DNA from 4 places in the Rummeliibacillus sp. BSL5 genome. Region 1 is predicted to be linked to each of the others. Evidence: riboswitches for the same ligand, from Rfam matches in the RefSeq annotation. Region 1 holds a riboswitch; each other region holds the start of a gene.
What was found. A riboswitch is a leader RNA that binds a small molecule or an ion and turns the genes downstream of it on or off. The one in region 1 is predicted to bind S-adenosylmethionine.
Positions count from the first base shown of each region.

Region 2: another riboswitch for S-adenosylmethionine. It lies ahead of RCJ93_RS02950 (5-methyltetrahydropteroyltriglutamate--homocysteine S-methyltransferase); the one in region 1 lies ahead of metK (methionine adenosyltransferase).
Region 3: another riboswitch for S-adenosylmethionine. It lies ahead of RCJ93_RS10205 (O-acetylhomoserine aminocarboxypropyltransferase/cysteine synthase family protein); the one in region 1 lies ahead of metK (methionine adenosyltransferase).
Region 4: another riboswitch for S-adenosylmethionine. It lies ahead of RCJ93_RS03580 (methionine ABC transporter ATP-binding protein); the one in region 1 lies ahead of metK (methionine adenosyltransferase).

Region 1 is NZ_JAVGCV010000001.1:18,120-22,336, forward strand. It holds gene pckA (phosphoenolpyruvate carboxykinase (ATP)) at 1-1,082, opposite strand, end outside; SAM riboswitch class I at 1,361-1,478, shown strand; gene metK (methionine adenosyltransferase) at 1,726-2,919, shown strand; gene RCJ93_RS00165 (YiaA/YiaB family protein) at 3,170-3,589, shown strand; gene RCJ93_RS00170 (gamma carbonic anhydrase) at 3,633-4,157, opposite strand.
Region 2 is NZ_JAVGCV010000001.1:551,537-555,753, forward strand. It holds gene RCJ93_RS02935 (DUF4352 domain-containing protein) at 1-988, opposite strand, end outside; gene RCJ93_RS02940 (hypothetical protein) at 1,281-1,496, opposite strand; gene RCJ93_RS02945 (nucleoside triphosphate pyrophosphohydrolase) at 1,744-2,070, shown strand; SAM riboswitch class I at 2,174-2,274, shown strand; gene RCJ93_RS02950 (5-methyltetrahydropteroyltriglutamate--homocysteine S-methyltransferase) at 2,404-3,507, shown strand; gene RCJ93_RS02955 (PH domain-containing protein) at 3,560-3,973, opposite strand; gene RCJ93_RS02960 (NAD(P)H-dependent flavin oxidoreductase) at 4,155-4,217, shown strand, end outside.
Region 3 is NZ_JAVGCV010000001.1:2,058,623-2,062,839, reverse strand. It holds gene RCJ93_RS10215 (hypothetical protein) at 1-511, shown strand, start outside; gene nfsA (oxygen-insensitive NADPH nitroreductase) at 565-1,296, opposite strand; SAM riboswitch class I at 1,473-1,584, shown strand; gene RCJ93_RS10205 (O-acetylhomoserine aminocarboxypropyltransferase/cysteine synthase family protein) at 1,694-2,989, shown strand; gene RCJ93_RS10200 (homoserine dehydrogenase) at 3,221-4,207, shown strand.
Region 4 is NZ_JAVGCV010000001.1:676,199-680,415, reverse strand. It holds gene RCJ93_RS03585 (PA2928 family protein) at 1-478, shown strand, start outside; SAM riboswitch class I at 1,111-1,211, shown strand; SAM riboswitch class I at 1,355-1,457, shown strand; gene RCJ93_RS03580 (methionine ABC transporter ATP-binding protein) at 1,554-2,585, shown strand; gene RCJ93_RS03575 (methionine ABC transporter permease) at 2,575-3,225, shown strand; gene RCJ93_RS03570 (MetQ/NlpA family ABC transporter substrate-binding protein) at 3,244-4,086, shown strand; gene RCJ93_RS03565 (M20 family metallopeptidase) at 4,132-4,217, shown strand, end outside.

The DNA.
Region 1 (4,217 bases):
TTTGTTAATTTACTGATTGGAGGCAATACGCCAAACGCATCAGCTGTTAAGAAAATAATTGTTTTAGGGTGACCACCTACAGATGGACTTGCAATATTTTCGATATTTTGGATTGGGTATGCAGCACGTGTATTTTGAGTTAATGTAGTATCATCATAGTCAGGTATACGTGTTTCTGGATCAATCGTTACATTCTCAAGCACTGTGCCAAATTTGATAGCATTATAGATTTCAGGTTCTTTTTCAGCAGAAAGGTTGACTGTTTTCGCATAGCAGCCTCCTTCAATATTGAATACTCCATTGTCTGACCAGCCGTGCTCATCATCACCAATTAATTTGCGATTGCTGTCAGCAGATAAAGTCGTTTTACCTGTACCGGATAGGCCGAAGAATAATGCTACATCGCCTGATTCACCAACATTTGCAGAGCAGTGCATAGACAGAATACCTTGTTGTGGTAATAGGTAATTCATAATGCCGAAGATTGATTTTTTCATTTCGCCAGCATATTCTGTGCCGCCGATTAAAATAATGCGTTTTTCTAGAGATACGAGAATGAATGTTTCAGAAGATGTTCCGTCTACTGCTGGATCAGCTTTAAAGGTAGGAGCAGAAACAATAGTGAAATCTGCTTCATGTTCTTCTAATTCTTCAGCTGTAGGGCGGATGAATAATTGATGTGCAAATAAATTATGCCATGCGAATTCGTTCACAACACGAATGCCAAGACGGGATGAAGGGTCAGCACCCGCAAATCCTTTGAAAACAAAAATTTCTTCTTTTTCTTTTAAATAGTCTACTACTTTCGTATATAATGAATCGAAAACTTCTGAAGAAATAGGTTGATTGATTTTGCCCCAATCAATTTTGTCTTTAGAGGATTCTTCTTCTACCATAAATTTATCTTTAGGAGAACGTCCTGTATATTTGCCAGTTACTGCGCGAACAGCACCATCTACCGTTAAGATTGCTTCTCCACGTGAAGTTGCTTTTTCCACTAATTGTGGAACTGAAAGCTGTTCTAAAATATTGCGCCCTTGTAATAAATCATTCAGTTCATTCGCAATTTCTACTGAATTCATCTGTGTACGTACCATCCTTTTTATATTATTACCCTTGCTAAGTGGGTGAGTATTAATCATTTCGAGAATTAGTATAACACATTAAGCGTATTAGTCTATACTAATAACTCGTTATTTTTTAAAAGTTTTCTATATAAATTAATTCATTAATTTACTTTACGAAAACGCTTAACTACATCACACAACAAAATTCATCAAAAATCAACTTTTTTCTTTATTTTTCATCGAAAATTTGACTTTCTTGTTCAATTCGCTTACTATATGCTATAGAACGGATACTCTTATCCCGAGCTGGTGGAGGGTCAGGCCCTAAGAAACCCGGCAACCTGCATTTTATCAAGTGTTAAATGTGCTGGTGCTAATCTGATGCAAGGAATATTCCTTGAACGATAAGAGTGAAAGGTGCTTACGAAACATATCCTTTCCTCATTGTGCGAATGAGCGAAAGGTTTTTTTGTGTAAAAATTGAGGCAAATTGATTTTGTTTCATATTAATATATAGCATGTATGTAAGGGCACTTTCTATATCCTCGTGTTTAAAAAGCAGCTAAAGCTTGGCGTTTAATCCATTTAAACGGACATGGGTAATGAGTACCGTATCACTTTCGAGAGGATCTCGTTGATTTAGGAGGAAACCAACCAAATGACTAACAGAAGATTATTTACTTCAGAAAGCGTAACAGAAGGACATCCAGATAAAATTTGTGACCAAATTTCGGATGCCATTTTAGATGCCATTATTGCAAAAGACCCGAATGCGCGAGTTGCATGTGAAACAACTGTCACAACAGGCCTTGTCCTTGTTGCAGGAGAAGTGACGACTTCAACATACGTTGACATCAAAGGAATTGTAAGAGATACAGTAGCTGAAATTGGTTACACACGCGGTAAATACGGTTTCGATGCAGAAAACCTAGCAGTACTTGTAGCAATTGGCGAACAATCACCTGATATTGCACAAGGTGTAGACCAAGCACTGGAAGCTCGTGAAGGAAAAATGTCAGATGCAGATATCGAAGCAATTGGTGCAGGGGACCAAGGGTTGATGTTCGGCTATGCTTGCAATGAAACACCTGAGTTAATGCCGCTTCCAATCAGCTTAGCGCACAAATTGGCACGTCGTTTAACAGAGGTTCGCAAGACTGGTCAACTTGCATACTTGCGTCCGGATGGAAAAACACAAGTAACAATTGAGTATGATGAAAACAACCATCCAGTGCGTGTGGATACAATTGTTATCTCAACTCAACATGATGAAGATGTAACCTTAGAACAAATTCAACAAGATCTTAAATCAACAGTAATCAATAATGTAGTGCCAGCTGAATTACTGGATGAAAACACAAAATACTTCATTAACCCAACAGGCCGCTTTGTAATTGGTGGACCAAAAGGGGATGCAGGTCTTACAGGTCGCAAAATCATCGTCGACACATACGGTGGGTATGCGCGTCATGGCGGCGGTGCATTCTCAGGGAAAGATGCAACAAAAGTGGACCGATCTGGAGCATATGCAGCACGTTATGTAGCTAAAAATATTGTAGCTGCAGGCTTAGCAGAGCGCGCAGAAGTTCAATTAGCATATGCGATCGGTGTAGCTCAGCCAGTTTCTATCTCTGTAGACACATTTGGTACAGGAAAGGTCACAGAAAGCGAATTAGTAGAAGCCGTGCGTGAGACATTTGATTTGCGTCCTGCAGGCATTATTAAAATGCTTGATCTTCGCCGTCCAATCTATAAACAAACAGCGGCTTATGGGCACTTCGGTCGTGTTGATTTAAATGTACCTTGGGAAAATACAGATAAAGCTGAAGAATTGAAAGCTAAGTTTAAATAAATTGAATTCATACTATGGAGGTTTTTCCTCCATGAAGCGATAAGCTGATTCTTATGAGAACCCTGTCACATTTGTGATAGGGTTTTTTGTTTTTATTCTCCATTATTCTTAATAGGGTGTGAACAAACCATTCTTTAAAAATAAAATGAAGACAAAATAAAAACCGTGCACACAGAGATGAATATAATTTCGGTTCATAACCTTTTCTCTCTTTGAATAAGTTAATAAGAAGTTCAAGGAGGAGAGATGGTTGAAAACAAATGAATTCTTTTTTCTCACATGGGCTGCTTTTTTAACCGGCTTTGGTTTTGTCTTAGTTGCGATTTGGAATACAGATTGGCAACTTGTTGAGCGAGGATTCTATACTATTTTGTTGGGGTGGATTACTTTTTCTGCTTTTTCACTTGTAAAGACAATTCGCGATCGGCACGACGGAATTAAAGTAACAAAAGAATATTTGCTCCTTTGTTATTTATCAACGATTGCTTCATTTGGAATAGGGATGATAAGTGTTTGGAATACAGAATGGGAGCTTGTCGAAAAGGGATACTATTGGTTAGGGATCATATTTGTCTTATACACCTCTTTCGCGCTATCAAAGGAAATTCGTGACAGACAATATGGTAAGTCACTCAAAGGCAACATCAATGGAGAGGAACAAGAAGAATAAAAGTAAAGAGATGGCCTCCCTTTTGAGAGAAGCCATCTTTTTATTATCTTTCTGAATTTTGTTGGACAGATTTATAGAATTGGCCCTTTTCATGATATTCGTTGATAATGCGGACCATGTCTTTTTTATCTTCATCAGTTAATTCCCGTACAACTTTAGCTGGTCGTCCGAAAGCCATCGTATTCGGAGGTATTACTTTGCCTTGTGTCACAAGGCTTCCTGCCCCGATGAATGCTCCCTCGCCAATTTCTGCGCCGTCTAAAACAATGGATGCCATACCTATAAGCGCACCTTTTTTTACATGACAGCTATGTAGTGTCACTTGATGGCCAATTGTTACCTCATCTTCAAGGACAAGCGGTCGGCCGGGACTTTGGTGTAAACAGCACAAATCTTGTACATTCACTTTACTTCCAATAATAGTAGGGGATACATCACCTCTAATCACTGTGTTATAAAATACAGATGAGTGTGGTCCAATTGTCACATCGCCAGTGATAACGACATGATCTCCTATGAAAACAGAAGGATCGATATTAGGTTTTTTGTCGTGATAAGAGTAAATCATCGAAAATTCGCCTCATTTCAAGCTATGATGTTATTAATATCGTAACAAATGGTAGATTGG
Region 2 (4,217 bases), 530 kb from region 1:
CTGTCTTTTGAATTGTCCATTTACCATCTGCTTCTTTTAAAATGAGTGCATATTCACGACTATCATCTTTCAAACTCGTATTGTTCATAATTTGATCAATACGGCTAAATGTGTAATTTAAAGCATCTTCTTGAGCTTTTTTATATTCTTTATAGCTATATTTATTTTGGTTTTTCTTAGCAAATTGTTCGCTTACTTTTCGAGATTGTTTATAAAGATCTGATGTGTCGAAATTTTTAAAGCTAACATTTATTTTAGCTTGTTTTGAATCACCATAAGCGATTTTATAAGTAGGCTCAATTTTTTTATTTAAAGCGTTTCGGTATTTTTCAATAAACATTTTTTCCAAACGCATGGATGGTGTAAACTCACCAAAGCCTTCCTTCAATTGATTGGCAAGTTCTTCATCAAACTTTTGGCTGTCTGCTAAGACATCATTTGTGAGTAAGGATTTAAAATCTGGATTGTCATTGCTTAAGAAAACTTGATCAACATAAGCTGCTACAGCTTTCTTGGCATTCTCTGAATCATTTTTATACTTCGACGGATCCACTGATACTACTAACTCTTTATGTTTCTCACCTTTGTCATCATAAATGCGCGGTTGATAATGAAGCTCATACTTTTCTTCTTTATTGACAGGGTAAAAGAGGTCACCACTCGCTTTTTTCTCAGGAGAGATACTTCCTGATAGTTCTTTAAAAGATTCTTCATCCGGTGGATTTACATAGACAGAGTCAATTTTTTCATCATCTTTACTACCATATAAACTAAAGTTTGAAGAATTTACTGGGATTTCATTTTTAGATTTATTTTGGACTGTCACATTTAATTTGAGATATGTCTTTTCCTCGGTTTCATCATACTTGGTAATTGTTACATATTCTCCAGAATTAACTTTAAACGCAATATCACTCGCTTCGCTTCCAGATTTGTTTGTTTTTTTGCTGCTTCCACATGCCGCTAAGGCAAGGGTAAGAATAGCCAATAGGCTTAGCAGCCACCAATTCTTTCTGTTAATAGGAAACCCCTCCGTTTTCTTTTTAATTTGCTGAACCAAATGGTAACCAATCTTTCACAATAGAATCATCATTCTAAGGTATTCAACTGCAAAATTTTTGTGAAATGCTTATAAATAAGCAGTGAAAGGGTATGGATTCTTCTAGTTGCCGTATGTATTTGTTCGTATTCCGCCCCTTGAGAAAAGAGACCTTCACTCTCATGAAAGTCTCTTATACATGTCTTGCACGGATGTATGTGAGTAATAGAGAAGCACTAGCCTAGCCAGGATAGCGCTCTTCACTTGAAGAGGTATCCTTTGTATGATGGTTGTGTTTTTCATCTTCAACTTGTTGATTTAACTCCTCCATTGGGATGGGATCAACCGTTTGCATTTCAGGGTCTTTGTCATAGATACTTTCTTTATCAGACTTTACTTCATCTGGTGTATCTAATGGTCCTTCTTTTAAATTTTCGGCTTTGTCATTTTTTTTCATTTTCATCATCCTTTCTTACTTTACATATAGCCTCAATTCAAAAAGTTAAACCATTTTTTAAACAGAATTCGGCAATTTTTGTGTGTAATCGGTAATAGTGGTGATCAGCTGATGGTTTCCTATAAAGGATAAAATGTATTACTTCTAAATTCTAGTTTTTCTTATAAAATAGTGTAAAATAGAGAAAAAAGAAACAGTACTAAAAACTCTATTTATACTAAAATACTCAGAGGTAGGTGAGTACAAATTGCCAATTTACAATAAATTAGTCCGAGATTTTATCCCGCAAATCATCGAAGGAAAAGGGGAAAAATGTATAGTTGAACAATTAAGTGAACAAGAGTTACTACAGAAAATGAAGCAAAAATTCATAGAGGAAGCCTATGAAGTAAACGAAGCAAAAAATAGGGAAGAGATGAAGGAAGAATTGGCAGACCTTTTGGAACTTATACATACAGCATTAGAAGTTTATAATATTTCATTGAAAGAATTGGAAGAATCACGTTTAGCTAAAGCTGAAAAAAGTGGACGTTTTTCAAAAGGTATTTATTTGGTTGAGGTGCTAGATGAGTAGAATATATAGATAGATTAAAATGCTAAATTAAAAATTTTTAAAAAACATTGACAATTCTATTTATTGCGTTATTATATACTTATACAAACTTAATATGTTGATTTTCTTATCCAGAGAGGTGGAGGGACTGGCCCTTTGAAGCCTCGGCAGCGGACTATTATAGTACTGTGCCAATTCCAGTAGCGTAAAGCTAGCAGATAAGAGGAGCGTTTTTTTTCGTATGGTATTCCAACCCTCTTCTTATTCATTAAGAAGAGGGTTTTTCTATTTAGAGGATAGAAGAGTTGGAGTCAATTAGTCAATTAACTAAATGAAACTAAGGGAGAGATTTTGATGACAAAGACGTTAGTAAAAGCACCATTTAGAGCTGATCATGTAGGTAGTTTATTAAGACCAGAAAGCATTCACCAAGCACGTAAGGACTATCAAGAAGGTAACATATCCGCAGAACAATTACATCAGATTGAGACGGAAGAGATCAAAAAAGCGGTGGACAAACAGATTGATGTCGGTTTACAAGCAGTAACTGATGGAGAGTTTCGACGTAGATTTTGGCATACAGATTTTCTTGAACATTTAAATGGTGTTGAAGGATATGTCCCAGAATACGGCTTCCAATTTAAAGGAGAAGAAACAGAAAAATATGATGTTCGTAATAACGGAAAGATTTCTTTTAACTCAAATCATCCGCATATTCAAGATTTTCTAGAGTTCAAAGAAATTGTAGGAGATCGGGCAATTCCAAAACAAACGATACCGAGCCCAAACCAATTATTCAATGCTGGCATTAGAAACCTTGACATTTATCCAGATATCGAGGAATATGCGAGCGATATAATCCAAACTTACCGGGATGCAATCCAAGCCTTCTATGAAGCAGGTTGTCGTTATTTGCAACTGGATGATGTCTATATTGCGGGACTGAATGCTGAGAATATTCCATTTAACGACAGTGGATATTCACGTGAAGAATTGATTAACCTTGCGCTTCGGGTAGCAAATGGAGTGTTAGAAGGCAAACCGGAAGATTTAATAGTAACGACACACTTATGCCGGGGGAATTATCGTTCAAAATGGGCATTTGAAGGAAGTTATGCTAAAATTGCTCCAACTTTGTTCGCAAATGAAAAAGTGGACGGATTTTTCTTAGAATATGATGACAATCGTTCTGGCGACTTCACACCACTAACCTATATTCCAAAGGGAGGGCCGCAAGTAGTGCTTGGAGTATTTACTTCAAAATTTGGCGAGTTGGAAGACAAGGAAAACATCAAAGCTCGTGTAGAAGAAGCAACACAATTTGTACCACTCGAGCAGCTATGTATTAGCCCGCAGTGTGGGTTCGCTTCAACCCATCATGGTAATATTCTAACGGAAGAAGAACAATGGGCAAAATTAAAGTTTATTGTTGATATATCAAAAGAGATTTGGGGCTAAGGTATTGGGAACAGCTAGTAAAGCTGTTCCTTATTTTGATTCATAGATGGCTTTACTGATTTAGCTTGGAGTCTAATTCAATTTTAGGGTTAATACTTTTTAGAGTAGCTAAAAATTGCAGCTGCTCCTTTGGAGATGCAAGTGCCATTTTATTGTCTGCGTCATAAATGATCTCCAATCGATCTATTGAAAGGGCAGGGGCAGCAAGCAGATTTTTGGTTTTAGAAATTGTTTTAATCTCTTTGATAGGAACTTTCTTTTTGAAGGGGCCATTTCGAATAATCAGGTAGCTTTGATTAACTTTATATCCTGTACAAAACCAACCCCATATGAGCAAAATTGCTAACGGTACAGTAAAAACAAGGACTACATAATCCCTTCCTGCAACAAGAGGTGCGAAACAAGCAATGATTGTACCCCAATATAAAGGGTATTGCCATAAATCTTTTTTAGATGGGTAATACATCTGATAAATCCTTTCGCTAATTTATTTTTAAGACATTCATATATGGAAATTAATTCTTTATATTACTTTATCAAATGTAGACCCGCATTTCATTCTATTTTAGTTCCAATAATAATATGAAAATTCTTTGCATTCCCTTATACTAATAGAAAGATACATACAATACATGGGGGTGTCCAAATTGAAAACACGAGTAACCGAGATTCTTGGTATTAAGTATCCCATTGTCCAAGGTGGCCTTGCT
Region 3 (4,217 bases), 2.0 Mb from region 1:
CTATATGGATTCACAGGGTGCTATTCAAATCATTGAGAAAAAATTCATTGAGAAAAAATGGCGTGCTTCTATGCCGATTATCTACAATTTTTACGGTGAAGCTAGCTGGCTTGTACCAGTATTAGATTCCAATGGCTTCCTGCAAAATTACTCGATTGTGTCTGCAGCAAGGCCTGAACTTTCAGTATCTGCAGCAACTCCAAATGAAGCATTAAGGCAATATAAAACAATTATCTCCCGAATTGGCAACAGTTCGTTAAAAGGAACATCTGCAGCAGAAGAAAAAGAAGCTCAAGGAAAAGTAGTCCGCGTTTATAAAGAAAAGAATGGGGATTTCACTACTGTTTCCTTCTTGCTAGATAATAAAGAAAATTATATTGTGAGTTCAGAAGTGGCTCCTCTCGCCGTCTATCTGAAAGAAGGTGACACTGTAAAGCTGAAATATGTGAATTCAAGCGAAGTCTTTTTACCAGTAAAAGAAATGGTTATAGAGGGAATCGAAGAAAAATAATTAAAAAAGCTCTATAAGGTAGACGAAAGCCAAAAACCTTATAGAGCTTTTTTCTATTTCCAAGTAAATCCTTTGGTTGCAAGAAAGTCTTTGATAAATGGACGACGCTGTTCAACTAAGAAATCAGCCATTTGTTTTGTCCAATTCGACATTTTTTGATTCGATGAACGATGTTGGTAGTATTCTTCTAATGTCGCATCATATTCATCAAGTAATGTATCGTATTTTTCTTCATCATAGCTATTTTCATGCAGCACGGCATCCAGTGGAAGTCTTGGTTTTGTTTCATTTCTTTTCGTCGGTTTTCCGATTGTCATGGCGAACATAGGGAAAACGTGTTCAGGCAGATTGAATAATTCGCTGATCTCAGCTGGGTTATTACGCGCACCGCCAATATAACAAATACCGTATCCTTCTGATTCAGCAGCAATAACAAAGTTTTGTGCAAATAGCGCTACGTCGGCTACGCCTGCAAGAAGGTTTTCAGCAGAATCAGCCACAATTTCTACACCTTGCTTTTTGCCGGCAGCCTCCAAACGCTTGAAGTCAACGCAGAATAAGAAAGAAGCACCTGCTGTTTTGAATTGGAACTCATTGTTAGAGAGCTCGCCTAATTTTTTCTTTTTGTCAGCATCAGTTACCCAGATGACACTGTATGCTTGGATGAAATGTGAGGTAGCAGCCATTTGTGCTGTTTCAATTAAATCTCGTACAACCTCTTTTGGTATCTCTTCACCTGTATATTTTCGAACAGATGAATGGCTACGCAATAAATCTTTAACCATCTGTAGAACAACTCCTATTTTGTGGATTTCTTTAATTAACTATAGGAGAAATTGTAGGAAATGACTAGCGAAACGAATCCGCTTGTATGTAATATTTAGAAATATCAAAAAATAGTATTGACTTTTTAAAATGCAATACCTATACTTACAACAACAAGATGGAACAGAATAAATTACCTTTATCAAGAGTGGCGGAGGGAAAGGCCCTGCGATGCCCGGCAACCAGTAAGTTATCTTACATGGTGCTAATTCCTACAGATTCTTTATTGCGGATCTGACAGATAAGGGGAGGAAAATGCTAATGACCCTCTTCTTATGTGAAGAAGGGTTTTTCTTTTGGAAAATCCTTGCCACATGCCTCAGATTTCCATCTCAAACTATATTAGGGGGAATTAGAATGACAGAATTTCGTAAAGAGACTTTAGCAGTACGTGGAGGCCAAACGCCTGATCCTACAACTGGTGCAATTGCAGTGCCGGTATACCGAACTACAGCCTATAGGTTTAATGATACAGAGCATGCAAGGAAATTATTCGCCTTGGAAGAGCCAGGTAACATTTATTCTCGAATCATGAATCCTACTGTTGATGTCTTTGAAAAACGAGTAGCCCTGCTTGAAGGTGGAACAGCAGCGGTTGCTTTATCATCAGGCATGGCGGCCATTTCATTTTCTATTTTAAATATAGCGCGTGCTGGTGATCATATAGTTTCAGCTGCGAGTGTATATGGAGGAACGTACAATTTATTTGCCAATACTTTGCCACGATACGGAATCAATACTACATTTGTAGATGAACGGAAGCTTGAAGATTTTGAAGGTGCAATCCAAAAAAATACAAAAGCGATTTATGTTGAAACGATTGGTAATCCTAGTCTTTCAGTAGCAGATATCGAAAGTATTGCGGATGTTGCCCATCGACACGAAATCCCTCTAATCATCGACAATACATTTGCATCACCGATTGGATGCAATCCTATCGAATATGGTGCTGATATTGTGATTCACTCTGCGACTAAGTGGATTGGCGGGCACGGTACGACAATCGGTGGTGTTGTGGTGGATGCAGGCAAGTTTGATTGGACACGAGGTAAATTCCCTGACTATACAGAAAGAGATGAATCCTATCATGGCATCCGATATGGCATTGATGTGAGTAATGCAGCTTTCACTACACGCCTGCGCGTACAATTGCTGCGCGACTTTGGGCCAACGCTTAGCCCAGATGCTGCCTTCCAGTTATTACAGGGTCTTGAAACACTGCATCTTCGTGTGCCTTATCATAATGAAAATGCTAGAAAGGTAGCTGAATACTTACGTCAGCATCCTCAGGTGGAATGGGTAGGATACAACGGCTTCTCTGATAGCGAATTCGCTCCTCTTGCCAAAAAATATCTAAAGAATGGTTATGGCTCTGTTCTTACATTTGGAATTAAAGGGGGCAGAGATGCTGGACGCGAATTTATCGACAATGTCGAATTGTTCTGCCACGTGGCAAATGTAGGAGATGCCCGCTCATTGATTATTCATCCAGCCTCTACTACTCATCAACAATTAAACAGTGAAGAGTTGAAAAAATCAGGCGTGCCAGAGGAATTAATTCGCTTATCTATTGGGTTAGAAGCAATCGATGATATCATCTCTGCACTAGAAGAAGCATTCACAAAGGTAAGCCCAAAAGTTGCAGCAAAATAATTTGTTAATGAGTTTCACTTCGCCTCAGGGAAATAGCAGCATTTCCTAAGATTTTTAAATAAATAAAGAAAAGAGTGATGGATTGTCTTGTCACTCTTTTCATTTTGAATTGAATGAACACACTGTAAATACATATGTCTTTTATGGGAGGAATTATCTTGTAAACATACTCTGTGTAAGCTAAAATCATCAGTATGTAGATTAATTGATTAAGAGAATGGAGGCGGTTTTTTGAAAAAGGTAAAGGTTGCTATATTAGGTTTCGGTACAGTTGGCCAGGGGGTCTATCGCATATTAACAGAAAAGCGCAGTCAATTGAAACGGATGCTAGGTGTCGACCTAGAAGTAGCAAAAATCCTCGTAAGCAATCCGAATAAGCCACGTCCTCACGCTGCTAAAGAGTTGCTGACAAATCAAATAGAGGAAATCCTGGATATTCCGAATCTTGATGTTGTTTTCGAAGCAATTGTAGGAGAGGAACCTGCATATCAATACCTTGACCGCCTTATTGAAAAGGGATGCAACGTTATCACCGCTAATAAAGTGATGTTTTCTAAGCATGGTAAATCACTTCAGGAAAAAGCAGCGAAACAGGGAGTGCAGGTAGGTTTTGATGCAACAGTTGCAGGCGGCGTTCCTGTTATAAAAACGATGCAAAATCTGCTTCGTGTCAATGAGGTCCAGCGCATTCAAGGTATATTAAATGGAACATCCAATTACATATTGACCCAAATGCGTGCCAGAGGAATGGCATTTGAGGAAGCTTTAGAAGATGCACAGAAATTAGGCTACGCTGAAGCAGATCCTTATAACGATATATCAGGCCAAGATGCTTTTCGAAAACTAATGATCCTCAGTGAACTAGCATTTAAAGAGCAGCCAGATTGGAAGGATGTAAAAGTACAAGGTATTAATGAAATCACATCCCAACAAGTAAAAGAAGCAACTGAAAAAGGCATGCGCTACCGACATATTGCACTAGTCCAAAAAAATTATAAAACAGGCGAGGTGCATGCGACAGTTAGACCTGAGCTCATAGATCAGAGTCACCCTCTCTATTCAATTGAGGAAGTAAACAACGCTGTTGCCATTGAGGCGGATCTGCTAGGCACCGTAACACTTGTAGGGCCAGGAGCGGGAATGCTTCCGACTGCGAGCGTGATGGTGGAAGATTATGGAGATATGCTAACAAAGACTAAAACTGCTATTTCAATTTAACTCAATTAAA
Region 4 (4,217 bases), 660 kb from region 1:
TTCCATTAAAGGTCCAAATAAAGTCTATCTTTACGGCTTAGATGGTCGTTATTTTAAATTAAATTTAGCTACGAATGAGATAAAAGAAGATCCGAGTTATGCTGATAAAATACGTACTTTACCTGTAGGATGGGATGAACGTGTAGCTGGCGTTGAAAAGCGAAGCGATAAAATAAAAAAACTTTACCCCGAGCTAATGGGCGTAAGGCTAGTTGAAAGTAAACCTGTTGAAAAGCAGCTCATTGTTTATCAGAAAAAGCGAAACGATAATCGTCAGACCTTAGCCTTGCTTGATCTTACGAAAAGAGACTTGATTTGGGAGCAACTTTTAGATGCTCCACTTGAAAATGCCACCACTTCATTAGAAGTATTCGCTGACACAAAGTTTGTCTATGCTTGGACGGGGCGTTATCAATATAAAATCAACAAAGAGACAGGGAAAGTAGTTTATCAGTATGATTATAAGCTTGGAAAATAATTATTAAACGAAATTACTAAAGTCTCTTTCTTCTACTTTATTTACTATAAACATCTATAAAAGCCGATGAAATTCTACTTAGCTGTAAAATTTCATCGGCTTTTAAATTGGAAAGAGTATTTTTCCACTTTTATTTGTAAATTTCATATCCACTAGTAATCAAAAAAGAAAATAAACATAAACCTAAACAACCCAATGCAACACCCATAAAAATAAATGTTACTGTTAAATTTTTATTCATTGATCGGAAGAAATTAACTAAGAAAATGACTAAACAAATGATAAAGAAAGAAGTCCAATAAGGTAGCAATGTACGAGTAAGACCTAAAATAAGAAAATTAAGAAGAAATACAAAGCTTACAAGCAAAAAAAAAGTCAGTATTTTTTTCATAGAATTACTCCTTTGTAAAATGTGGGTAATAACATTTTAACAAAATTTTCTAAAATATATAGTGCTTATTAGATAAATAATCATTGAAAATAGATAAAAATAATAAATATATAAACCTCGTTAGTCTATATAAATAATAAAAGAAACAGCAATAAGAAAAATAAAAATCTTTTAAAATATTATTTTATATTGACAATTCAAAAATGACCATGTATAGTAAAAATCAATCAAATAATCATTTTTCTTATCCAGAGAAGCGGAGGGACTGGCCCTGTGAAGCTTCGGCAACGGACATATGCACCGTGCCAATTCCAGCAAGCGATTAAGCTTGGAAGATAAGAACACGTATTTGTACATATGAAGCCATATGTCTTTGTGTCCTTCTTCTTCCATGGAGAAGGATTTTTTTATGGCAAAATTAATTTGAAAGGGGGAATTAAAAACACAGTTTAGCAGATGTACCACATATACTTAATTAAATATTGCTCTTATCAAGAGAGGTGGAGGGACTGGCCCTTTGAAACCTCGGCAGCGGACATTTTTGCACCGTGCCAATTCCAGCAAGCGATTAAGCTTGGAAGATAAGAAGACGTTTCCGTACATATGAAGTCATATGTCTTACTGTCCTTCTTCTTCCATGGAGAAGGACTTTTTTGTTGAAAAAATCGGAAGGAGATTGAACGGATGATAGAATTCCAAAATGTTTCTAAAGTGTATAACAGCGGAGGAAAGGAGATACGAGCATTAAATTCGATTAATTTAAAAGTTAATAAAGGTGAAATATTTGGCGTAGTCGGCTTCAGTGGTGCAGGAAAAAGCTCCTTAATTCGTTGTGTAAATTCACTAGAAAAACCTACTTCCGGAAAAGTCATAGTAGACGGCCATGACTTAACAACCATTAGCAAAAAGCGAATTCGCGAAGTAAAGAAAAGCATTGGTATGGTATTTCAACACTTTAATTTGCTCAATTCCAAAACAGTATATGCAAATGTAGCCATGCCGCTTATTTTAAGTAAAGTTCCTAAGGATCAAATCAAACAAAGGGTTTCAGAATTACTTGAATTCGTTGGTTTAGGTGACAAAGCTCAAGTCTATCCTGATCAACTATCCGGCGGCCAGAAACAACGCGTAGGCATAGCGCGGGCTTTAGCAACACAGCCTTCAATTCTACTTTGTGATGAAGCGACCTCTGCTCTAGATCCACAGACAACGGGTTCCATATTGGAACTCTTGAAGAAGATTAACAAAGAGTATGGGATTACGATTTTAATGATCACGCATGAAATGGCTGTAATTCGAGAAATATGCGACAGAGTGGCTGTGATGGAAGCGGGGAAAGTGATCGAGGAAGGAACAGTATTTGATATCTTTTCCGCGCCGAAAACTAACACTGCTCAAAACTTTGTTAGTACCGTAATGCATGATCAAATTCCACCATCAATTCTCAATATGATGGAACGCAAGCAAGCACTAAATCATATTTTCCATATTACGTTTGTCGGCGAGTCTACAGGCAGTCCTTTTTTATCACAGTTATCTAAAATTCTCGATGTGGAAATCAATGTGCTATTCGGCAATATTACTGAACTGCAAGGTATTCCTTTTGGCAAACTGATTGTTGAAATCCAAGGAGCCGATACGGAAGTGAAACGAGCATTATCATATATGCAAGCTCAACAAATTCTTTACAAGGAAGTGGTAGCACATGCTAGTTAATTCTGAACAAATCATTGAAGCGCTCATTCAAACTATTCAAATGGTTGGTTTTTCATTTATCTTTTCCATCATTATCGGCCTTCCGCTAGGCATCCTGTTATTTGTCACTCGTAAAGGACAGATCATTGAGAACCTTCCAGTATTCACGGTTTTAAATGCAGTGATCAATGTTTTCCGATCTGTGCCCTTTATTATTTTGCTCGTAGCCATCATCCCAGTTACCCGGCTCATTGTCGGAACATCTATTGGAACATCTGCAGCTATTGTTCCACTAGTCTTCTACGCAGGCCCTTACATTGCTCGATTAGTTGAAAGCTCGCTACTAGAGGTTGATAAAGGTGTTTTAGAGGCGGCAGATGCTATGGGGGCTACTCCATTTCAGACAATTTTCAGGTTTTTACTGCCTGAGGCTCTTAGTTCACTTATTGTGAATTTTACCATCGCGACAATTGGTCTGATTGGCGCATCGGCTATGGCAGGAACCGTAGGCGGCGGTGGTATTGGCGACTTAGCCATAACGTTCGGCTATCAACGTTTTGATACGACCACCATGCTAATTACCGTAGCCATACTAATTGTTTTGGTTCAGGGGCTACAGTCATTTGGCAACATTTTATCGAAAAAAATAAGAAGAGGTTAATCTAAGGAGGAAATTAAAATGAAAAAATGTTTACTATCCATTCTTGTGCTGTCACTAGTTATTTTTACGGCAGCCTGTTCAAGCGAATCCAGCGGGAAGGAGGCAGATGGAAAATCAAAAACATATAAAATCGGCATTACGGGGACAGATACGCAAATTTGGGATTATGTAGCGAAAAAAGCAGCTAAAGAAGGAATCAAAATTAAGCTTGTATCTTTTAATGATTACGTACTTCCAAATACAGCGTTAGCAGATGGTGAGTTGGATGCCAATTCATTCCAAACTGTTGCTTATTTTGACCAATTTATTAAAGAACATAATCTTAAACTTGTTCCAATTGCTACAACATGTTTAGCACCAATGGCTGTTTACTCAAACAAATTGAAGGACATTAAAGATATCAAAAAAGGTGCAAAGATTGCTTTGCCAAATGATGTTTCAAATCAAGGGAGAGCCCTTTTATTACTACAGCAGGCTGGCCTTATAAAATTAGTAGATGGTTATGATGGCTTAGGTTCTATTAAAGATAGTGTTATTGAAAACCCTAAAAATATTGAGCTTATTCCTACTGCTCCTGCTCAAATACCGAGAGCATTAGAAGATGTGGATGCAGGCGTTATTAATAATGGTATTGCTCGAGATGCAAGCCTTAATCCAATCAAAGATTCAATTTTCCATGAGAGCGAGACAGCAATTGATTATCTGAACATTATCGCAGTGAATGACAAAGATAAAAACAACAAAACATTAAAACGAATTGCAGAGTTATACCAAGAGGAAGATACAGCGAAATTTATCAATAAAGAATATGGCGGCACACTGATCCCAACATTTGTACCATTGAAGAAAATAGGTTGGTAGAAAGATTGTTGCTAGAAGTTTAATAAAATATGAGGAGAATCTAATATGACACATGTACTTATACATTTAAGTGAGGCAATAACTACCAATGTTGATGTTAATCAAGGAAGGTATATTGAAACAAGCCACAA